3 regions of the Paenibacillus sp. FSL W8-0187 genome follow, and region 1 is predicted to be linked to each of the others. Evidence: predicted binding sites of a transcription regulator. Region 1 holds the regulator's gene; each other region holds the start of a gene.
The links. The regulator Rex, encoded in region 1, represses fermentation and respiration genes when NADH is low (regulators of the CRP and FNR family bind a similar motif). The targets are predictions, from matches to a motif close to TTGTGAAATATTTCACAA.
Positions count from the first base shown of each region.

Region 2: MKY48_RS30850 (polymer-forming cytoskeletal protein) is a predicted target of Rex. The motif match lies at 6,175-6,192, and genes of this name have one in related genera.
Region 3: MKY48_RS31445 (formate/nitrite transporter family protein) is a predicted target of Rex. The motif match lies at 4,377-4,394, and genes of this name have one in related genera.

Region 1 is NZ_CP150206.1:2,704,943-2,713,009, reverse strand. It holds gene MKY48_RS12170 (hypothetical protein) at 1-337, opposite strand, end outside; gene MKY48_RS12165 (DUF5590 domain-containing protein) at 595-1,113, opposite strand; gene MKY48_RS12160 (amidohydrolase) at 1,144-2,445, opposite strand; gene MKY48_RS12155 (redox-sensing transcriptional repressor Rex) at 2,420-3,085, opposite strand; gene dinG (ATP-dependent DNA helicase DinG) at 3,158-6,034, opposite strand; gene MKY48_RS12145 (hypothetical protein) at 6,206-6,835, opposite strand; gene panD (aspartate 1-decarboxylase) at 6,957-7,340, opposite strand; gene panC (pantoate--beta-alanine ligase) at 7,333-8,067, opposite strand, start outside.
Region 2 is NZ_CP150206.1:6,788,885-6,796,951, forward strand. It holds gene MKY48_RS30825 (S41 family peptidase) at 1-347, opposite strand, end outside; gene MKY48_RS30830 (peptidoglycan DD-metalloendopeptidase family protein) at 477-1,745, opposite strand; gene ftsX (permease-like cell division protein FtsX) at 1,773-2,681, opposite strand; gene ftsE (cell division ATP-binding protein FtsE) at 2,671-3,357, opposite strand; gene MKY48_RS30845 (VanW family protein) at 3,564-5,000, shown strand; gene MKY48_RS30850 (polymer-forming cytoskeletal protein) at 5,186-5,914, opposite strand; gene MKY48_RS30855 (alpha/beta hydrolase family protein) at 6,243-7,016, shown strand; gene argH (argininosuccinate lyase) at 7,153-8,067, opposite strand, start outside.
Region 3 is NZ_CP150206.1:6,934,230-6,942,296, forward strand. It holds gene MKY48_RS31435 (molybdopterin oxidoreductase family protein) at 1-583, opposite strand, end outside; cyclic di-AMP (ydaO/yuaA leader) riboswitch at 1,066-1,261, shown strand; gene MKY48_RS31440 (APC family permease) at 1,425-3,251, shown strand; gene MKY48_RS31445 (formate/nitrite transporter family protein) at 3,397-4,269, opposite strand; gene MKY48_RS31450 (MFS transporter) at 4,602-5,849, opposite strand; gene MKY48_RS31455 (TetR family transcriptional regulator C-terminal domain-containing protein) at 5,955-6,548, opposite strand; gene MKY48_RS31460 (DUF4352 domain-containing protein) at 6,796-7,392, opposite strand; gene MKY48_RS31465 (FAD-dependent oxidoreductase) at 7,520-8,067, opposite strand, start outside.

The DNA.
Region 1 (8,067 bases):
CGACTGAGAGCATGGCCTTCTCCCACCATTGATCCAGTGCTTCCGAGGAATGGTCCTCCACCTGGATTTTCAATTCCCGCTTGCCAATCACAGACTTGCCTTCCTTCTTAATATGCTGAACCAAACCTTGTAAATTTGTATCTGGAGCCAAATCAAGATTCAAAGTAACGGTATTCTGTTTAATATCTATATGAGAATCCTTCACGCCGTCATATTGCGACACAACATTTGCCAGCGGATTTTGCAAAGCCATCTGCCGATACAGAAACCATCCGCCAAAGAGAACCGATGCTGAGATCACGACAGTCAGCATGATAGGTACAATGCGTAGTTTCATGAAGTTCCTCCTTCATTTCCTATATGAAATTTTGTCTATCATTCTGTAACACAATAATACATATAACAACGATATATTGCGATGCATGTATTTTATATGCTCGTTTTGTACAAGTACGAGTATATCACATCTTATATACTTTTTCATGCATGTCTGTGAAAATATTTAGAACAGTTTTTCCATATTTTTTCTGAATGCGCTTACATGTTGGAGAAAAAGAGAGGCACCCTATAAAGGGCGCCTCTCTTACTGCATTTTTATTGATTTGGAAGAATAATGTCATTCCCGATGGTGTTACCATCTTGAAAACGATAAAACCGATAGCCGCGCTGACCGTTGTGTTCATACTGCAGCTGCCATGCATACTCACCCTCATACATTCCAGGCAGCAGCCGCTTAATTTCAACGCCAGGCAATTCGTTATAGATCTGATCCCGCATCTGGGCTTCTGACATTCCCGTTTTCAATAAAACGGACTGGACAGCGTCAGCACCTTCAACAGGTACGTTGTCATCCGTAAATTTCACCCATACCATACGATCTTGATTGTCTTGATCTTTCCCGCTTACCACCCAATAGTTATTATCCTCGCCCCACACCGATTTATAGGTCTTCCCGGATGTAACCAATTGGCCATGCTGCTTCGCGGCAACAATTGCCATTCTTTCTTCATTCCAAGTATCTTTCATAACATATGAATAATAGAGCTGTAAACCAAGCAGCAACAGCAGCACGCTGGACACACTCAGCAATATCCACTTCGTTTTTTTCTTCAAATCCGTCTCCTCGCTCCCCTTGATTATTCCCTAGAGGGTTGTAAGACGCTCAAATGCACGCTGCGCTTCCCGGCGGATACGTTCCTCATCAAGAGTAAGACTCGCGCCATTCTTCACTACCTGCTTGCCGTCAACCCATACATGCTCTACATCCTTCGCACTGGCTGAGTAGATAGCGTGTGAAATATAATCGGTCCGTGGAAGGAAGTGCGCTTGATCCGTGTTCAGTGCGATCATATCTGCTTTCATTCCTACCGCAAGTGTGCCGATATCGTTGAGGAAGGCTGACTTGGCTCCATACTCTGTACCCATGCGAAGCGCTTCGGATGCAGGAATTGCGGTTGGATCCCCGCTTACCCCTTTATGGATCAATGCCGCCAGACGCATCTCTTCAAACATATCCAGATTATTATTGCTCGCAGGTCCATCGGTACCCAGCGACACCGTTACGCCGGCTTTCAGCAGTGCAGGCACGCGAGCGATGCCGCTGGCAAGCTTCAAATTGCTGCCTGGATTATGCGACACCATAACTTGATGCTTGGCCAGGATTTCGATTTCTTCATCGGTCAGATGGACGGCATGCGCAAGCAGCGTTGGCCGGGAGAACATGCCAAGCTTCTCCAAATGGGCAACAGGGCGAAGTCCGTAGTCTTTTACATTCTGAGCTACTTCCGTTTCCGTTTCGGACATATGCGTATGCAAAGGCAGATTCAAATCATGGGATGCCTGAACGAATTTTTCGATGAAATCCGGCGGGCACGTATAAGGTGCATGCGGTGAAATCATCGTCGTAATTCTCCCGTCAGCCTTGCCATGCCAGTCTTTCGCGAATGCCACCGCCTCATCCAGCTTCTGCTGCTGCACCTCAGGCGGACACAATCCGATGACGCCGCGCATTAGGACGCCGCGCATTCCTGAGTCCTGCACAACCTTGGCAACCTGATCCATATGATCATACATATCCACAAATGTCGTGGTTCCGCCTTTGATCATCTCCAGCACGGAGAGTGCGGTTCCCCAGTATACATCGTCGGCCGTGAATTTGGCTTCCATAGGCCACATTTTTTCCTGAAGCCATACCTGCAGTGCCAGATCGTCGCCATAACCGCGGAGCAGCGACATCGCCGCATGTCCGTGCGTGTTCACCAACCCAGGTAGGAAAAATAGATGAGTTCCATCGATAACTTCTATTCCCTCTTGGACGGTTGGCTCTTCTTCACCCAGATAGGTTATCCGGTCATTCTCCACAACCATATATCCGCGTAGCACGGATCTTCCTTCCTCTAGTACCGCAAACGTTCCGTTCTTAACCATCCACTTCGTTGTCGTCATGTGCTGCATCCTCCTTGCCGTTATCCAAATAATAGGCCAAACTCTGCAAATCCGTAGTGAAATCAGCCGTATGAATCCGGATATGGGATGGGGCTTTCAGGATGGTTGGCGCAAAATTCAGGATAGCCTCGATGCCTGCGGCGATAAGCTGATTGGCTACATTCTGCGCTTCAAAATCCGGAACGGTGATTATCCCGATACGAATGCCGTACTCATGAACCGTCTTCTCCAGTTCCTCCATCGGCTGTACAACCAAATTGTTAATTTTCATACCAACTTTGGGAGAATACGAATCGAAAACCGCCACAATCTTCATATTGTCCTTCAGAAATGCATTGTAATTCGATAATGCATGTCCAAGATTACCGGCCCCAATCAATGCGACATTGATCTTCTGGTCCAGCTTTAGAATCTGGCGAATTTTCTCGATCAGATAAGATACGTCATATCCGATCCCTTTCCGTCCAAAATCACCGAAATACGCTAGGTCCTTACGAATTTGAGCAGGATTGAGGTCCAGTTTTTGTCCCAGTTCCTGGGAGGAAACCGTGGAGACCTCCCTTTTCTGAAGCTCATTCAAATAGCGCAAGTATACAGGTAATCTGCGGACCACGGCTTCCGAAATTTTTTCCGATTTCATTCATGCTCCCCCTAATAATAGGTTAATAACTACATTTTTTTGTGACAGATCATTTCGTTCATTGTTTCACTTTTATTCAGCTTGGTTCTCTATGCCTGCCTCTTCCTGCAGCCATTCCGAAATTCGGGGAACGATCCCCTCTGTCGGCATATGCTCCATCTTCGGCCCCGGCAAAGAATATAAGAAATATTTCCCGTAATAGGATTCAATGACCCGGGTATCGTAGACAATGACAATCCCCTTATCTTGCGCGGTCCGCACCAGTCGGCCAAATCCCTGTTTGAAGCGAATGACCGCTTGCGGAACCGAAAGTTTCATGAACGGGTTCTTATTCTGCTGCTGCAGCAATTCGCTCTTGGCTTCGACCAAGGGATGATTCGGCGGCTGGAACGGCAGCCGGACGATCGCAAGGCAAGTGAGCGCCTCCCCGGGTATGTCTACCCCTTCCCAGAAGGAGCTCGTACCCAGCAGGACCGAAGCACTGCTATCCTGGAATCTCCGGATTAACTTGGTACGGCTGGTTCCGTCCATCCCTTGTCCCAGTACCGTAATATCGCTGGATGCCAGCGCCTCCTTCAACGGCTCGTGAACCTGACGCAGCATGCGGTACGAAGTGAACAGCACAAGCATGCGGCCATGCGTAGCGATTGCCGTATCGGCCAATGATTGCACAAGTGTATTCACAAAGAGTGCATCCCCGACCGAGCCCTTCACGCTCGGAAAATCGCGCGGCACGACAAGGAGGGCCTGCTCCCTGTAATTAAACGGGGACGGCAGCAGAACCGTGTTCAAGTTGCCGCTATCTGCCGCTTCCTGAAGACCCAAGTTCTCGATCATGAACTGAAACGATTTATCCACCGACAAGGTCGCCGATGTCAGGATCACGCTTTGTTTCTTGTCAAAAAACAATTCCTTCAAGTGGGTGCTAACATCGACAGGCACTGCATAAAGCTGCAGCGATTTGCCGCGGAAATTCCCGTTAGCCTCCATCCAGTATACCGTGCCTTCATCATTCAGAGCCATGAAGGACCTCAGGTCCTCGCGGTGTGCGGCCAGGTCCTTAAACAGACCCGATAGGTCTGTTAACAAACTGTCCGCGCTGTAATCGTCCAGATCTTCCTTCATCTCGGCGATCAGCTTGTCACCCTTGCGAACGACATCGCCCAGCGTCACATGAATTTGATGCTCCAACTCGGCCAGCGAATCCCAATCCTTCGGCTTCTTCAGAGGCGATAAGCGAAGCGAGAATTGACCGGCATCCCCCGGAGTCGCGTCTCCGCGTTCCGGAAGTAGTCCGAACAATTGATCGCTGAGCCGGTCCCAATTCTCTTTTGCGGTGATCAGATCCGGATAAATCCGGTCTATGATGGAGGACCACTCGACAGCCTTCTCATGCGACGATGCTTGCAGCAGCTGGCGAAGAGCCGGAAGCTGACCGCTGCGGCTGTCTTTGTACATACGAGTCAACGTATGGACCACCGAAAAATATTTCATCTGCAAGCCAAGGTGCTTGCCAGCGACGTCCTCCAGATGATGCGCTTCATCAATGACGAGACGCTCATAACTCGGAAGCAGCTGATGATTCGCTTTTACGTCAGTGAACAGCTTCGAATGGTTCGTAATGACAACATCCGCGATGCCCGCTTCATGTTTGGCCCTGTGATAGTAGCATTTGCGGAACCATGGGCAGGCACGGCCAAGGCAGGAATCCGAATCACTGGAGATCGTCTCCCAGAAATCCCCTCCGCGACCGCCAAAGTTCAGTTCTTCATCATCCCCGTTCTCCGTCTGGGTCAGCCAGACCAGCATCTGCGCCGCGGTGATCACATCTTCCTTCGGGGAATGAAAATCTCTTCTATTTATTTTATGTTCAAATTTTCTCAAACACAAATAATGGCCTCTTCCCTTGAAAATAGCCGCTTTAAAAGGAAAAGGAACAACCTGGGTGAGCAGGGGAATATCCCGGTCACGCAGCTGTTCTTGAAGGTTGATTGTATGCGTGCTCACCATAACCTTCTGTTCCTGCTTCACGCTTTGATAAATCGACGGCAGCAAATACCCGAGGGATTTGCCTGTTCCCGTGCCGGCTTCGATCAATAAATGTTTATTGTCATCGAGGGCCTGCATCACTTCCTGAAACATCATGTCCTGGGCATCCCTGCTCTCATAATGAGGCAGCGTTTCCTTTAGACGTTCACGGACATCATTCATGTATTGCTCGAAGCTTACATCCGCCAGCGGATTAGGCTCCGACTCATCCCTGGCAGGCGCAATATCGTTCCAATCGTCAACGGCCAGGGCAAATTGACGATAGTACGTATGGGTGTCTCCGGCTTGTACAGCCTGGAACTCCCTGTCAGCACGGATGCCGTCAAAGAACCAGGCCAAGTCGCTGTCCTCGTCGGCAAACAGGTCGCTTAACCGCTGCACGGTAAGGAGAGGAAGCTCATCGATCTCCTCCAGGCATTTCAGCAGCGCATAGGCTGTGGCAAGCGCATCGCTGTCCGCCTGATGCGGACGGTCATGCTCCAGACCGAAATGAGAAGAGACCATCCCGAGCTGATAAGAAGGCAGCGAGGGAAAACATATTTTTAAGAAGTGCATCGTATCTAGAATTCGGCCGCTGAACGGTAAATAGCCGCAGCGATCGAGTGCATTTTGCAAAAAGTTAAAATCAAAAGCGACATTATGCCCAACCAATACGACATCGTCGAGCATGGGCACGAGTTCCATCATCATTTCTTCCAATGACGGAGCATCCGCTACATCACTGTCGGAAATGCCGGTCAAACCGGTAATAAAAGGAGGGATCGGAATCCCGGGATTGACATAGGTGCCGTATACGCGGGAGATGCTTCGATCCTCTTCGATGATGGCCAGTCCAACCTGAATGATCTCATCTGCTGACTGGTTGCCCGTGGTTTCAAAATCCAATACGGCAAATTTCATTTCGATAAAATCCCTTTCCTCCAGACTAATTAACAGCATACCAGAAGTTGCGGGTTTTGAACATTCCGGGTAAAAAATCCCCCGTTTCTCCTCCATCGCTCCATACGGCAAGAAGCGATACCAAAGTCTCAGTAATGAGCTCTGGCATCGCTTCTTGTAATGGCTTGATTTCTACAGCAAAGAGATCAATTGGCTGCCGTATTGGAGCTCACCGCGATTCTGCTTGCAGACCTCCAAATTGATAATGGGGTCAGGAAGTGTCGGGTCGCTGTGAATCGCCAGTGCAAAATGCTCCTCGGCTTTCCCTTGTTGTCCATTCAACACCTCGATGCATCCAAGCGCGTTGTAAATCATCGCTCGCATCTTCTTGTTGTCTGCCAGGGGCAGGATGGACACCAATACATCGGACGCTGGTATGGTTTGCCCCAAATAAAGATGGGACATCGCAATATACAGCTTGATCAGAAGGCTATCCGGAAATACCGTGGCGGCCACCTCAAATTGCTGTATAGCCGGCTGGAACATCAACAACTTGTAATAACCTTGGCCGCGAATGAATGCATCAAGCTGCAGTTCAGGCGCTTCGGTCGGTGGAAAAACAGGAGGTGAGGCGGCACTCTCGCGGAAGATAGCCATCTTCTCTTCAAAATGGAGCCATTCCTCGATAATGCCCTCGCTCATGCTTTTGAGCATGTTCCAGTTTTGTACCAGCGCCTGTTTTTGGGGACCTTGAGCAGAAGGGTAATGCTTCACAATTTCATCTAACATGTTGTTCATTTCAGCGAATACATGTTGAAACATAGCTGCATCCCACCCTTAGCGGAAAAATGAGATCAGTGCGTCGACCTGAACTCATTTTCTGTAGAAGTCGGTCTTTTCATCCCTTTAAGGTCCCGACACATTTTGGCTCTTAGGAGACCGTTTAGAGAACCGCGGCGTGAACCTCACGATATTCCGTGTTAACCGGCTTATTCATTTCGTCAACGATCACAACCGTCGGGGTATGATTGTCGTATTCCTCTTTAGACATCATGGCATAAGAAATGATAATGACGTTGTCGCCAGGCTGTACAAGCCTTGCAGCTGCCCCGTTCAGACAAATCACACCACTGCCGCGTTCGCCTTTGATCACGTACGTTTCCAAACGGGCGCCATTGTTATTGTTCACGATTTGAACTTTTTCATTCTCCAAAAGGTCTGCAGCCTCCATTAGATCCTCATCAATGGTAATGCTGCCCACATAGTTCAGATTGGCTTCCGTCACCGTTGCGCGGTGGATTTTGGATTTCATCATTGTTCTAAACATGGGATCCCCCTACTTTTGGTTGAAGTAACGCATTGTCAATGAGACGGGTGCGGCCAAATCGTACGGCCAGCGCCATAATGACGGTTCTGCCTTCATCCGCAATGCGATATGAATCTTCCACGGGAACAAGTTCCGGGAAAGTGAGCAATTCTGCATAATCAATATCAGCGAGCGGGGACTGGGATATAGAATCCCGAAGATGAACACGGATCTCTCCTGCCGTTGTCGCTTGTCCCTGCTGGATCATCTCCTGAGCGGTCCGCAAAGAGCCCGACAGCACAAGTGCCTGTTCCCGCTCTTCCGGCTTCAAATACACGTTGCGTGAGCTTAGAGCAAGGCCGTCAGATTCGCGGATGATCGGACAAGGCACGATGGTTACGTCCATGTTCAAATCTTGAACCATTTGCTCAATGACGGCTACCTGCTGGGCATCCTTCATTCCGAAGAAAGCATAGTCAGGTTTTACGATATTAAACAATTTGTTAACAACGGTGGTAACACCGTCAAAATGCCCGGGACGGGAGGCCCCGCACAACAAAGACGTAATTTCCGATACAGTGATTTTGGTTTTGGTCGGCTGGGGATACATTTCCTGAACCGTGGGAATAAAAACCACATTCACCCCTTCGGATTCCGCCAACGCCAGATCGCGTGCCTCATCCCTGGGATAGGTCTCATAATCCTCACCCGGTCCGAATTGAATCGGATTGACAAAGATACTGACAAC
Region 2 (8,067 bases), 3.3 Mb from region 1:
CCTGAGAAGGAGCCCTCAATGCTCTCTTCAAACTGGGCTGCCGTTTCTTTTCCCATATAGTTGGAATATGGATCTTCCAGCGCTTCCATCATCCCGTTGATGGCGCCGTCGATCAGTTTCGACCGATCGATATCCTTGTAATAATTGCTTTCGATGAGGTCAATCGCTGTCCCCAGTTTTTTCGCTTCAGACTGCTCCAGTCCATTCCTGTTTGCTATACTGGCCAGCAGCCCCTCACCGTCTCCGGTCTGGCTAGGAGCGGGCAGCTGGGTCAAAGCCATCGTTAACAGCACGCCGCACAGCATGGCAGCTATGACCAGAAAGACAGCCGTTCGTTTTTTCAGCAAGTACTTCACCGCCTTTGTACGTTTCAACTGCTACACATGGGGAATCCCGTCCACCTAGTATATGATTGGCTTGCCGGGAATATTTATACAGCGGTCTGAAGGTTATATGGTATAAGTCCTAAAAGTTTGTTACAGATAAGGCGAAGGATTGACCGGCGATCCATTGATCCGAACCTCAAAATGAAGATGCGGTCCTGTGCTCTGACCCGTGGAACCCACTTCGGCAATCTTCTGCCCTCTGGACACCTTGTCGCCTTCGCTGACTTTAATGCCGCCATTGCGGATATGTCCATACAAGGTCCATACGCCGCCCCCATGATCAACAATAACACAGTTTCCGTAACCGCTCCACCACTCGGCCAATATGACCGTGCCGCTCTCAGCTGCCCGGATCTCAGTCCCCTGTGGTACCGCGAAATCCTGGCCTGTATGCATCTTGCCAGCCTGGCCCGTTACCGGATGAACTCGAGGCCCATAACCCGATGAAAGTCTGGCACCGGAAACTGGGATCGCGAATGGTCCGCCGTTACCTGTGTATCCGCCGCCACCTTTACTTCCACCGAGGGTGGTCGCCTTGGCTCTTTTCGCCGCAGCCGCTTTGGCAGCCGCTGCTTTACGGGCAGCTTCCTCAGCCGCAAGCTTATTCTTTTCCTTCTGCAGATCCGAACGTTTGCTTGCCAGGGCAACCAACATTTTATCCTGCTCTTCGGTCAAGATTTCCGCATCCTCGATATCCTGATCATACTGGGCCAGTAGTACGCGCTTCTCCTGTTCCTTCTCGTTCAGGATACTCTTGCGGTCCTCCATTTGGCCATACAGGTCCTTGGCGGTTGCATACTGTCCTTCAAGCTCCTTCTTCTTGTCGATGACCAGCAGCTTGTCCTGCTTATGCTCCACCAGCAAATCCTGGTCCTGGTTAACGATCGTCTTCAAAGAATCCGCACGCTCAATAAAATCGCTGAAGCTGGTCGAGGAGAGCAGCACATCCAGATAAGATACTTGCCCATCCATATAGATGAGGCGAATCCGGGATTCCAACAGCTTCTCACGGGAGGCGATACGCTCCTCCGCCGCTTCAAGTTCTTTGGTCGTTTTTCTCAGCAGATCCTCTGTCTCCTCGATCTTCATGGAGATTTTGGTCAATTCATTGCTGACGATGCTGATCTGCTCCATCACATATTTCAAATTCTTCGTTGTTTTTTTCTTGTAATGCTGAGCTTCTTGTTTATTTTCCGCTGCTTTGTTCTTCTGTGCCCGTGCTTTCTTGACCTGCTCCTGAAGCACGCTCAGCTCTCGATCTACATCGGCTGAAGTCTTCTTCTCGGCTTGTCCGACGGTCGGTTGGATCATAACAGTGGCCAGTAATAAGGCTGCTACTCCTGCGGCGATTTTCTTCAAGTTTCGCTCCCCATCCTTTACCTTGTTTTATACTTTCAAAAATTTACGTATCGACATGGTGCTGCCCCAGATGCCAATGACCATGCCCAGCCCAACGATAATGATGCCGAGCTGCAGCCACAAATCTCCCAGCGGGATTAAGCTCTTTGCCAGCGTCAGATCGGTTTGCGACGCAGCGTACAGACGATTGTAGCCTACAAACAACAGCGTGACCGTCACAATGGAGCCCATCAGGCCGATCATGGCACCTTCCACGAAAAACGGCCAGCGAATGAAGTTGTTGGTCGCGCCGACAAGCTTCATAATGCCGATCTCGCGGCGACGGGCCAAAATAGTAACTCGAATGGTGTTCGAGATCAGGAACATAGACATCAAACCGAGTCCCGCTACGAAAATAAAGCCGATATTCCGCACCGTCTTCGTAATCTTGAACAGAGTTTCGACCGTGCCTTCCCCATACTTGACTCGCAGGATCGGCTCCTCCGTATACTTCTGGTTCAGAGCGGTAATCTTGTCGGCAACAAAACCGACCGTGGTCGGTTCAATAACGGAAACCTCGAATGCATCAGGAAGCGGATTCTGGTCCGCCTCGCTGAAGCCTTCCACCCATTCGGAGCCCAGGCTTTCTTCAAGCTCCTTCATGCCCTCTTCCTTGGACACGAACTTGATGCCGCCGACCTCAGGCATTGCCTCGATTTCACTCTTGATGGTTTCGCGCAGCTTCTTATCCACATTAAGATTTAAGTACGTATTGATTTGCACATTGCTATCTGCTTTATCGGCTAAAGCGTTAACATTCATGACTAATAGCATGAAAACGCCCAGTATAAACAAAGACACTACGATGGAAGTAACCGATGCGACCGACATCCATCCATTCCGGAAAACGCTCTTCGCCCCTTCCCGCAAGTGCCGCAAGAAGGTTCTAAAATTCATACCCGTAATCTCCTCTCTGCTGGTCACGGACGATCTGTCCATGCTCAATCGCAAGAACGCGTTTACGCATGGTGTTCACGATATCCCTGTTGTGGGTAGCCATTACGATGGTGGTTCCCCTGAAATTGATTTCATCCAGCAGCTGCATGATGCCCCACGAGGTTTCCGGATCCAGGTTACCTGTAGGCTCGTCCGCAATAATGACGGAGGGGTTATTCACAATCGCTCTGGCGATTGCGATCCGCTGCTGCTCACCCCCGGAGAGTTGGGAAGGTTCGCGGTTCGCCTTGGCTCTCAGGCCCACAAGCTCCAGCACCTCCATGACCCGTCTCTTGATGAGACGCTGCGGCGCTTCAATAACCTCCATGGCAAAAGCTACATTTTCGTAAGCAGTCAGCTTGGGCAGCAGACGATAGTCCTGAAAAATAACCCCGATATTTCGGCGAACATAGGGAATTTTGCGCTGCTTCAGCTTCCCGATATTAAATCCATTAACAGAAATTTGCCCCTTCGTAGGCACTTCTTCTCTATAGATAAGTTTCATAAACGTCGATTTGCCTGCACCTGACGGTCCGACAACATAGACGAATTCATTTCGATTGATTTTGACGGAAACTCCTTGAAGCGCATGAGCGCCGTTCGGATAAGTCTTCCATACGTCCTGCATTTCGATCACTTCATCACTTCCCAATCCTTAATTAGCCATTATACTTTTCGACAGTTTCCATCGAATTCCTTTAAAATCCATGAAAAATCCTCACGACATCGTCTATTGTAACAAATTTGTTACCTTTTGAGTACCCGAAAGTTTAAGCCCACCGTGACATATACATGAAAAAGTGCATGAACTGCGGCCAATACGAAGTTAAGAAGGTGGTTCAATTGAAAAAAATTCATCTTGGTCTCATCATTGTCATCAGTTTCGGTCTTCTCCTCTCCGTCGGCTTCGGTCTATTGACGATGTACGTGAACCAGAAGGAACTCCCGAAGGGGGTCGTTCTCTCCGGTTGGCAGGTAGGCGGTACACCCGCAGACGAGGTGCTGTCAGAGCTGGATCAACGGCTGCAGGCGATGACAGCATTGAAGGTGGAGCTGCAATCGGGCACTCTGAAAGGGCACACGGAAAGCTTCACTCTCCGGGAAGCCGGAGTTCAATTCAGCGCTGCCGATTTTCGGGAAGCTATCGCCAGGTTGTCCGAAGGATCATTATGGGATCAGGTTCTTTACCGGCGTAACTTTCAGCTGGAGTGGCATATATCCACAGACTGGGATCGCAATGTGTTAAAAGAGCGATTGAGCGAAGACTGGCAAAAGGAACGCTTTGGCGAACCCATCAATGCGGTGCGGAGCATATCCGAAGATGACGTTGTCCGGTACACCCCGGAGAAAACGGCATACCGCATCGATTGGCCGACATTCTATGAAGGGTTCGGCGCTGCGCTTCCGAATGAGTCCCACTTCACCGAGCCGAAATTGGATGAGATCATTACGGTCCAACTGCCTGTCATCCGTCAAAAGCCCCCCGTTACCGTAAAATCGCTGCAGGATGAGGGGATTGAGCGCAAAATCGTCGAATTCTCTACCAGTCTCGGATCCAGCGGGCCTGGACGCATTCATAACGTGACGGCCGCTGCCAAAGCCGTAGACGGCATGATTCTGAAGCCCGGCGATGAATTCAATTATGCTCATATTATTGATGCCGCGAAGAAGGAGTACGGCTTTGAAGAAGCCCCCGTTATCGTGAACGGCAAGCTGGTGCCCGGGATCGGCGGCGGGATCTGCCAGGTATCCAGCACGGTCTATCATGCCGCTTTGCTCGTCGGGCTGGAAATCACCGAACGGCGCAATCATTCCCTTCCGGTCAGCTACCTGCCCAAGGGGCAGGATGCCACCTTTGCTGAAGGGGCGATCAATTTTCGCTTTCGGAACAATACAGGCAAGCATCTGCTTATTTTATCGGAGGTATTGCACGATAATTTAACACTAAAGATGTTTGGCACCTTCCCGGAAAATACGGAATATGAGCTTGTGTCCACCACCGTTGAAACCTTGCCGTCACCAGAGAAAATCTTTCACAATAACTCGCTTCCTCCAGGACTCAAGCAGGTGGTTCAGAACGGGAAGCCAGGCTATGTGGTTGAAACCTACCGAGCCAAGAAAGTAAACGGCAAAGTTGTGGAGAACGTCAAAATATCCAAGGATACCTACCGCCCCCAGAACAGCATCGTTGCCATTAATCCGACGAACGATGTCCAACTGCCTGAAGCGAATGATACCCCGAAAGAGGAAGTGGTTGAGGACGGTATCAGTGCCCCGTAAACCTGAAGACAACATGGAACAGCCCGGATTCGCGATAGAACCGCGAATCCGGGCTGTTTGCCTTGCCGTTATTTCAATGTAATGTATCGACTTTATAGCAGCTCTCGTATTCACCAGACGGATATCCTCGCCTTCAATCAGCTCGGCATTCAGATGTCCCATCCGGAAGGGCATCGTTGTTATCCTTAAAACCGCCGAGATGCTCTGACCTCGGCTTCCGGATGTTGTGACAGTTCATCTCTGTACTCCACTTGCCGAATCTCGCACCCTTTGCCTAAGATCACCCGGTTACCGCGGACGATATCGGCTTCAACATACTCGAGATCAAGGACATCGCCTTCAATAATACGAGCCTCCAGCCGTGTTCCCCGTAAAGGCAAGGACAGCATTTCCCAGAGCCGCTTCCCTTTTTTGCGGACCGTTATCCGGTCTCCAACGATTTCCTGTGCAAGGCAGCGGCCCAATACTCGGATATCCGCTGTTCCAACATGCAGGCGGCCATCGATCTTAAATCCCCCTTGCAACGTGGCGGATTCACTCCGCACGTCACCACGGCTTCTCAGGTTTCCGGTGACCTCAAGCTTTTTCGATTCGGAATCTCCGTGAATGCTGCAATGCCCCCCGATAAAGATGGAGCGACAGCGCAATCCATCCTTCAAACTCAAACTGCCGGCTACATGCAGCTCCTCAGACTCCACAGCCCCCTTAATGGTTCCCGATCCGTTCACGCGAATCGTACGGGCAGCTACGGCGCCACTAACACTCATATTTCCATTACCTATTAATTCTCGGCAATCCAGATCTCCATTCACCTGCCCGGCACCGTCAATGCGCACCTTATCGTATTGGCCGCCGCTTGAACTTCCGGTTCCCGTAATCTTCAGATCGGACAGCTTATCGTCATGTGGTATCATGAGTATCCTCCTCCAGATTTACAAAGTAATCACTATCTATATCTTTACTTCTTCATCACAACAGTTATTTCTACAATACATGTCCGTCCTCCACCAGGTGGAGTCATAATCTCCCTCTAAGATACCACACCTCCGCTATTCATAGAACAGCCCGTTGGCTGAACTTCACCTCGGTCCCAAGACCGAGGCGTTCTCAGGCACTTTATCTCGTCTTTTCCTGCAAATGATGGTTCGGATTTGCTTGGAGCAAGGGAGATTGATTGTGATATGATTCAAATAGGCTCGTCATTGATCTCTCATTTATTAAAGTGAAAGGGGATACATCATCATGGCTCTTATGCAATGTCGCTTTTACTCGGAGGTACTGGGTCTCAGTACGTCCATGACCGTCATTCTCCCTCAGCAAACCTCTTCGCAGATCGGTATGACCAATCATGCCAAAAGCGGTCTGCATCCGACGCTCTTCCTGCTGCACGGCCTGTCCGACGACGATTCCATCTGGCTGCGCAGAACCTCCATTGAACGCTATGTGGCCGAGATGGGCATTGCCGTCGTGATGCCGCAAGTTCACCGCAGCTTCTATACCGACATGGAATACGGTGGCAAATACTGGACCTTCATCAGTCAGGAGCTGCCGGCCATTGCCCGTTCCTTCTTCCCGTTATCCCACGCGAGGGAAGATAACTTCGTCGCCGGCTTGTCCATGGGCGGATACGGAGCATTCAAGCTGGCCCTTCGTTGCCCCGAAGCCTTTGCCGCGGCTGCCAGCTTGTCGGGCGCGCTCGATATGGCGGGTCATATTCGGAGGAATGAGGCCTTGTTTGAACATCAATTAGTCTACGGAGATCAAGATATTACCGGTACCGACAACGACTTGCTGTGGCTGCTTCAGGAAGTCGAACGATCCGAAGGGCCTAAGCCGCTGCTGTATCAATGCTGCGGAACCGAAGACTTCCTCTATGAAGACAATCAAGCGTTCCGCAAAGTCTGCGAAGAAACCTCCCTCGAACTCACCTATCAGGAAGGTCCAGGCGATCATGATTGGGGATATTGGGATACCCACATTCAGGATGTGCTGAAGTGGCTACCGTTGAAGGCCTGATGAACCTATAGGCACACATGACATGCCAGCGGTTCGTTTTCGGTTCTATGGGGTGCATTTCTGATATCATAAAAGAGGTGGATCAGCAAACTTACCGTTTGCCGATCCACCTCTATTTTTTTACCGTAATATGCTGTTACTCAACATTCCCTTGGCGGAGACCCAACCATTCCTCCGTGACCTGAAGGGTCTGCACGCTGCGATCAATGGCCGCCTTCACTTGCTCGGTTGCCGTGCCGCCGTATACGTTACGCGCATTGACCACCGTCTCCGGTTGAAGGACGCCATAAATGGAGTCGTCGAACAGCTCCGAGAACTGCTTGAACTCATCCAGCGTCAGGTCCAGCAAATACTTGTTGTTCTGGATACAGTACAATACAGTCTTGCCGATCACTTCGTGCGCCTGACGGAAAGGAAGTCCTTTGCCCACCAGGAAGTCCGCGATGTCGGTTGCGTTCGAGAAGTCGGTATTCACCGCTTCGCGCATGCGGCCTTTGTTGACCTTCATCGTGGCAATCATCGGCGCGAACAGTTGCAATGCGCCTTCCAGCGTAGCGACCGTATCGAACATGCCCTCTTTATCTTCCTGCATGTCCTTGTTATAAGCAAGCGGCAGGGACTTCAGCACGGTGAGAAGACCCATTAGATTGCCATATACCCGTCCGGTTTTGCCGCGAACAAGCTCAGGCACATCCGGGTTCTTCTTCTGCGGCATAATGCTGCTGCCCGTGCAGAACGCATCGTCCAGCTCGATAAAGTTGAACTCCGTGCTGCTCCAAAGCACCAGCTCCTCGCTTAAGCGGGACAAGTGCATCATGATGATGGAAGCATCCGAGAGGAATTCCAGGATGAAGTCGCGGTCGCTGACCGCATCCAGACTGTTCTCGTAAACACCATCAAACCCAAGCTGCTCTGCCACGAAATGGCGGTCGATCGGGAACGTTGTACCCGCAAGCGCGCCTGCCCCGAGCGGCAACACGTTAATACGCTTATAGCTGTCGATCAGACGGTCGATATCCCGCTGAAACATGGACACGTACGCCATCAGATG
Region 3 (8,067 bases), 3.2 Mb from region 1:
CTGCCAGCACTACTTGGTGCATATTGGTGCTGACGATATTACCGCCCCAGACAATGATGACATCGGCATGAACGGTTTCCTCCGGGACGGTGCCTCCATTAAACCCCATCACGGATTTCCAGCCCGCAGTGCCTGCGGAATTACAGATCGACTGCTTCAGGCGGCTGGCGCCCAGCCTGTTGAAGAATCTCCGATCCATACCGTCCACGCTCAATATCCCCATATTGCCGTAAAAGCTGTATGGTAGAATGCTCTCGGAGCCATATTCCTTGATCAGCTTCTTGTAGCGCCCGGTAATCTCCTGAATCGCTTCATCCCAGCTGATCCGCTCGAAAGCCCCCTCACCCTTGGGCCCTACCCTCCGCAGCGGATAAAGCACGCGCTCGGGATGATACACCCGATGTGCCATATTGCGGACTTTATTACAGATGGCTCCCTGCGTCATCGGATGATCCGGATTGCCGGTAACCTTCACGATTTTTCCATTCTCTTTATGCAGCAGCAAACCGCAAGTATCGGGACAATCCAACGGACATACCGCCGGAAACACACCATTCTCCTGATGAATCATCGCTTGAGTCATTTCGTCCATTCCCCCTTGTACACGCTGAATCATATCCCCTTATCTTAAAAGAAAATCAGGGCTCCAGTAAAGTCTTACATTTTTTTCTGAGCGGGTGTTTCACTCTACTTCCTTCCGGGTATATTCCTATCAAGAGCAACGAAGAGGAACCCAGACCCTTTCTCTTCCTTGCCAAATCATGGACCACTCCCAAAAAATTCGCCATGCCCATGTCTCCTCCCCCGAGACCGGCATGGCGAATTTGTTTGTATCCGGCGTCTATCGCATCACATCTGAGCTACTTGCCCTTACGCATCATAGAAAATCATGCTTTCTATAGCAAACATGCAAAAAACAAAGCCTGTCAAAGCCACATATTTATGTAAGCGCTTATCTGTCATTTTTTATAAATAATTCTGCTTTATTCTTCGTTGGAGGGTGTTTTACAAAAGATTTGAGCAGGCGTAATATACTATTCAGCTTCGAAATCATTCTTCATATTCACATGACATTCGCTTAATTTCCAATTGGGAAAGCGGGGGAACCACACGTATGGATGGATACCAATAGGATCTGTCAACCATACTATGGGGTGAATCCTGATGCAGCGCGTACTTACGCCGCGACTATTATCAGGTAGGGCGACTCTCACCGCCCGAATCCGACAGCTAACCTCGTCAGCGTTGATGGAGAGGGTTGTGAACTTGTGATCAAACACAGGGTTCTAACCTGTGTTTTTTGTTTGGCAAAAAATCAATATTGGAATGGAGATAGCCCATATGTCCAGCACATGAGGCACACCGATTGAACTCACTTCAAGCAGTTCCCATCATGTACCTATTCTTAATCGGCGGTGAAAAACATGTTATCTTCTATCAAACGATTCCTCATCGGAAGACCCCTTAAATCAACGGAATTGGGCGAGCAAAAGCTGAACAAAACCAAAGCGCTGGCCATCCTTTCATCCGACGCCTTGTCGTCCGTGGCCTATGGACCTGAACAAATTCTGATCGTCTTGATGACCGTTGGCGCGGCTGCCTATTGGTATTCCATACCGATTGCCGTCGGGGTCCTGGTCTTATTGCTGGCACTTATCCTATCATATAGACAAATTATTTTCTCATATCCGCATGGCGGCGGAGCCTACATGGTTTCCAAACGGAATTTAGGCATGTATCCAGGATTGGTCGCTGGCGGCTCCCTGCTGGTCGACTACATCCTGACGGTTGCGGTCAGCGTATCGGCGGGGACGGACGCGATCACGTCTGCTTTTCCGGAACTGCATGCCTACAATCTGCCCATCTCCATCGTGTTCGTTCTATGTTTGACCGTACTCAATTTAAGAGGGGTTACGGAGTCGGCCACCATATTGGCTTATCCGGTTTACTTGTTTGTACTGGCGCTTTTTATCCTGATTGGCGTCGGAATATTCAACATAGCTACAGGCCATGCGTCACCAGAGCTTCACACGCCGATCGGCACGCCTGTCGCCGGTCTCAGCTTGTTCCTGCTCCTGCGGGCATTTGCCTCGGGCAGCTCTGCCCTGACCGGCGTTGAAGCCATTTCTAACGCCATCCCGAACTTCAAGGATCCCGCTCCGAATAATGCGGCCAAAACCTTGGTCGCGATGGGATCCTTGCTGGCAATGTTATTTTCGGGCATCGTATTCCTGGCCTATTACTATGGGGTTAGCCCCAGCGAGCAAGTCACTGTCGTTTCCCAGATTGCCGAGCATACCTTTGGACGAAACGTTTTTTATTACTTTATCCAAGGAACAACGGCTCTCATTCTGATCCTGGCCGCCAACACGGGATATTCCGCCTTCCCGCTGCTTGCCGTTAATCTGGCGAAGGATAAATTTATTCCCCGAATGTTCACCGTCCGGGGGGACCGTCTGGGATATTCAAACGGGATTATCATACTTGGGTTCTTCTCCATTCTGTTGCTGCTGACTTTCGAAGGCAAAACCGAGCATCTGATTCCTCTGTATGCCGTCGGCGTGTTTATCCCTTTTACCCTCTCCCAAACAGGGATGATGGTGAAGTGGATTCGCGAAAAGCCCGAAGGATGGATCGTCAAGCTGATCATTAATACCACCGGCGCATGCATTAGCTTTATCGTGACGATGATCTTCTTTTTCACGAAATTCGCCCAAGTGTGGACCGTCTTGATTTTCCTGCCGCTGATCATTTGGATCTTCACACGAATCCACAAACATTATGAGGCCGTAGCAGACCAGCTGCGAATTACGACCTGTGAGCCGGTTAAGCCGATTGAGGGAAATGTTATTATTCTTCCTGTGGCTGGAATCACGCATGTGGTGGAGAACTCGCTGAATTATGCCAAATCACTGGGAGCAGGACAAATTATCGCGGTGTACGTGCCGTTCGAGCGGGAGGACGAGGCGGCCTTCCAGGAAAAATGGAAGAAGTGGCAGCCGGACATCCGGCTGGTGACGCTGCACTCGCCTTATCGGAGCATCATTCAGCCGCTGACCAAATTCATCGATACCGTGCAGCGAAAGGCAAGCGAATCGCACTACCAGGTTACCGTTGTCATACCGCAGTTCATCCCCAAGAAGGGCTGGCATAACTTCCTGCACAATCAGTCCAGCTTGCTCATTCGCGCACATTTACTGTATCGGAGAGATGTGATTATCACCACAGTACCTTACCATTTAAAAAAATAGCGGGCTTGTTCCGCTGCGACTTATACAAGGAATCCACTCCGCCAACAACACTAAAAAAGCTGCGATCATCCGATCCCTATTCTTAAGGGAGGGGTCAATCGCAGCTTTTTTTCCTCCGCCTAGACGCTTACCAGGCTTCGGGATATTAAGAAACATTCTGCGCAGAATGAACCTGTTGAGCAGTGCCGGTAGTTGGCGCAGACGGCAGTGCGGCGTCTTGTTCGCCGCGAAGCATGACCTCAACCTTATCATCCTTCTTCAAATATACGGTCCCGTAGGCAGCTCCCACAAACAGCGCGCCTCCGACGAAATTGCCAAGCCATACCGGAATGAAGTTCACCAGATACTCGCCCCAGCTGTAATATCCTTCAAATATCGCTGCCGGAATGAGGAACATATTGGCCACCACGTGCTGAAAGCCAATGGCTACAAACGCCATCGTCGGAAACCAGATCCCGAGAATTTTGCCACTCATCTGATCCGATCCGTAGGACAGCCACACGGCGAGCGCCACGAGCCAGTTGCACCCGATGCCCGACAAGAAGGCCTGCAGGAAGCTGTCGTCGATCTTATGACCTGCCATGTCCACCAGCTTCTCCAGATAAACGCCGCTGCCTGTCAGACCCGTCACATGACCAAAGAAATAAGCGACGAACAACGCCCCTGCCATATTGCTTACCGTGACAAGAGCTAAATTTCGTACCATTTCTTTCGTGGAAATCCGCTTCTTGAATCTGGCCAGGGACACGGCCATCATGTTGCCTGTCAGCAGCTCTCCGCCCGCTAGCAATACAAGAATCAGTCCGACAGGGAATATCGCCGCGCCTATAAAACCGGCAATGCCTCCCCAAGCCTCCGATGCTCCGGCAATTACGCGAATATCCAGCAAAAAGCCGAGCGCAATAAAAGCACCCGCCAAAAATCCTAATATCATCACGTTCATGGCGGAGTTATGTGCTTTTTTCACCCCGTTCTCCAAGGTGATCTCCGCAATGCGATCAGGTTTGTAATAGGCCATGGCCGCTCCCCCATTTCTCCCGCATTCCGTCCTGAAATCTCTCGAATGCAGCGTCTGATATTTCTGTTTACAGTTACCCATATTGTACCGCAGCCTCCATAGCAAGAACGTGAATTATATCACGATCGCGTGCGTCAGAGGAGACAAGACAGCCTCTGTCCTGGCTGCTCTTGATTTGCCCTGACTCATTCGCTCGATCGGAGCGAGCGGTACATGTAAAATAGCGGTGTCGGAGAGGATCGCGACACCGCTTGGTTGATGCAATTACCAACCATCATGTTCTAACCCGGCAAGCCTATGCCTTTATACCACCATCATGTTAAACCAGCAGCCTATGCCTCGGCGGCAGTCTCTATCCTAACAGGCGTTTCCTTTTCCTGAACCGGAACGTTCGAGATCGGAAGTTTCATGCTAATGAAGGACGACAGCAGGAAGAGCGCACCTGCCGTGAAATACACGACCACAATGGAGGTCGCCGACATATACCATCCCGTAAACCCGGAGCCGATAAGCAGCATGCCGGTAAAAATCGGCGTCATCACGCCATTAAGCCGACCAATGAATTTCTCTTCCACCTGCTGCATCATCACGGCCATCAATACCGTCTGCGCCATCGCCATCAGCACCCCGGTTACGAAGCGCATCGCGCCGGTCAGGATCGGCCATTGGGACAGCACCTCGACAAAGGTCGAAAGGCCGAGGAAGGCAAGCCCGGCAAACAGCAGGTAGGAGCCTTTCACTCTCCCTGCAATCACGGCGGCCAGCACGCCGCCAATCAACATGCCAAGACCCTCTAGCGCGGTGAACCACTGAACGCTGGACATTGCCAGCTGTAGACGCTCCGTGATGACAAAAATATCGAGCGGCTGAACAAGTCCGCTGCCGAGCGCCAATAAAACGTAGACCACCAACAGCACCTTCAGCAGCCGACTGGAACCGATGTAAGTGAAGCCTGCCTTCAAGTCCTTCATAAAAGAACCGGTCGATTCTGAATTTTTAGATGGTTCATCCACACTGGAAGGGAGAAACGCCAGCACGATCCCCGAAGCGCCGAATAGAACCAACAAGCTGATTAAAGAAGCCTGCAATCCAAAAGCTTGATAGATCGTCGTGCCGACCATCGGTCCCAAAATGATGAACAGCGACATCGAGGTCTGGGACAAAGCCGTGGCCGCGGGCACATGCTCATCCGGTAAGCAGCGCTTGATGATCTTCATGGACGAAGGCTGCGAGAATTGGGATACAACGGCCGAGACCAGGGTCACCGCAAACACGGCCTGCCAATATCCCGCATACACAACAAACAGGATAAGCAGTATGGATAAAAAGCTTAAAATGTCTCCCCAGATCATCGTTCGCTTGGGACGCCAACGGTCAGCCAGCACGCCGCCAATCATGGAGATCACAAAGATGGGCGCGTATTCAATCACGGTAAGCAGCGATACGGCGACCGGGTCATGGTTGCTCTTCTCCATAATAAAGAACAACAGCGCCATGTTGCGGATCCAGATCCCGATATTTTGCATAAAATCCGAAACCATCAGCAGCACGAACGCGCGGTTGCCAAACAAATGCCTCATATTCCATCCCCCAGTAAAACCGACTATTCGGTTTAATAATATGTGCGAAAACGCCCACCCTGCGTTCAAACCGACAGAAGCGTTTCCGATAAATCCTTCAATACATTACGAACCTTGACTCGATAACACACCGTTTAAAAAGTAAGTTACTCCCTTACGGTACAGCAGTCTCGATTCCTTCTGAGAACGTTCATAGTACGAAATCGACATTCCATCCAGAAGCGCGCCAAAAATGACGGATATCTCCTCGACATCTTCTGCCGGTATCCGTCCCTCATCCGCTCCCTCCGCCAAAATCTCGCGGTATAGCGTACGCGGTCCTTGCAGAATCGCCAGCATCTCGCCCACAATCGTCTTATTCTCCGGCTGATTGATATAGAACTCCTCCGCGATCTTGGTTAGCGGATTCTGGAAGTCATCGACCATATGATCGGCAATGCCGTACAGCTTCTCCTCGAAGCTGGCGTAACGGACTTTTTTATCGTTCCAGGCTTCCATCCATTCCTGATTCTGCTTCGCCAGCAGCTTGACGAACAAATCTTCCTTGCTCTCAAAGTGATAGTAGATACTTCCCTTACTGGCACCCGTATACTTGACCAGTTCATCCATGGATGTTGCCGCATACCCGCGCTGGATGAACAGCTCCTTCGCTTTATCCAGAATCAAATCCCGCTTTCGCTGCGCTTTTTCTGAAGACATCGGTGTAAGCACTCCTTGCTTGGAAATAATAGTCCGCAATCAGTAAGCAGAAATCTGTTTCTTGTAATCAAAATGAATTTAAAATCAATAAACACCATTCCAAATAAAAAACCGACTGTACGGTTTAATCATACTGAAAACATTCCCCCATGTAAAGCGACGGCTTGACAATGACATAGAAAAAAGGACATTGCCTAAGCAAAATCCTCTCATCACTCGTACATCCCGAAACAAATATAATATTTTTTTATTCCACTGCCCAAATGGCTCTTCCTTCTTTCATCGGATCGCCATAACTCAGCTGCAGCCCCGTAACCCCCTGTTTCACTTCGTACGGAATTTCTCCTGTCAGTTCACCGCCTGGGGCAATGGTGCCGTCCAGCATCTTCACATCATCCGTAATGGGAACCGTATAGTTAAGATCGCTCGAATCCGTCAGGGAAAAAGATAACGCGGAAGAGATGACCAGCGGCGCCTGGCCATTGTTCTTCACGGTAATGTCAACCACTTTAAACGTATGACCCGGCTGGGGCTTTAAGTACTCGTCCCCTTCGGATTCGCGCACGCTGTTCAGCGTAATGACCGTGCCGTGATAATCCACCGTATCGCCCACCGCGGCAGATTCGCCGATCGGCTTCACCTCTGCGTTGTCGGACGGTTGGTCCTCCTCTTGGGTTGGTTCTGCAGGCGGCTGCTCTTCAGATGTGTCCGTCTGACCTGTCCCCTCGCTATCCACAACAGCCGGCGGAGTTTCTGCGGGAGGATCAGCCTGATCATTGGAACAAGCAGCCGTCAGCAGCATGGAGAACAACACAGCCGAAGCCAACATTACTTTTTTATTCATACTTTATCCTACCTCCTGAAAGTCGATATCTACATGTCCGGATATTTTCCAATTCGCTGTCAAAATCCATTTTCCTTCAAAAACACGAAAAAGACCCCCAAATCAGGGGTCTCGCAAGTAAATAGGATTACGAATGCACCGGTGTTTTCGTTTCGATCGCCGGCAATGCCTGCAGTCCAGCCGTGTTAAGGAAATTCCACGGTTTGTTGTAATGCGGCTGGAAGAAGAAGTCGATGAATGCCAATTGATCAATCGTCATCCGATTCTGTATGCATACCGACAGCGTGTTAATGGATTGCGTCATATCCACTTTGGAAATGACCTGTGCACCAAGCATCCGGCGGCTGTCTTGCTCATATACCACCTTCAGCGTAACCTCTTCGAAGGTAGGCATGAATTCCGGACGGTAATGATCCGTAATGGTGACCGTCTCCACTTTCAAGCCTTCGTCCTTGGCGGCTCCTTCGGTCAATCCCGTCGAGGCAATGTTGTGTTCGTATATTTTCAATCCCGACGTACCTTGCGTTCCCATATATGGGGTTGTCGGCTGCACAAGATTGCGTGCAACGAGCGTACCCATCCGGACGGCGTTAGTTGCCAGTGGAATGTACATCATTTTACCCGTCGGGTTATAGTGTACGGAGCAGCAATCGCCTGCTGCATATACATCCTGCT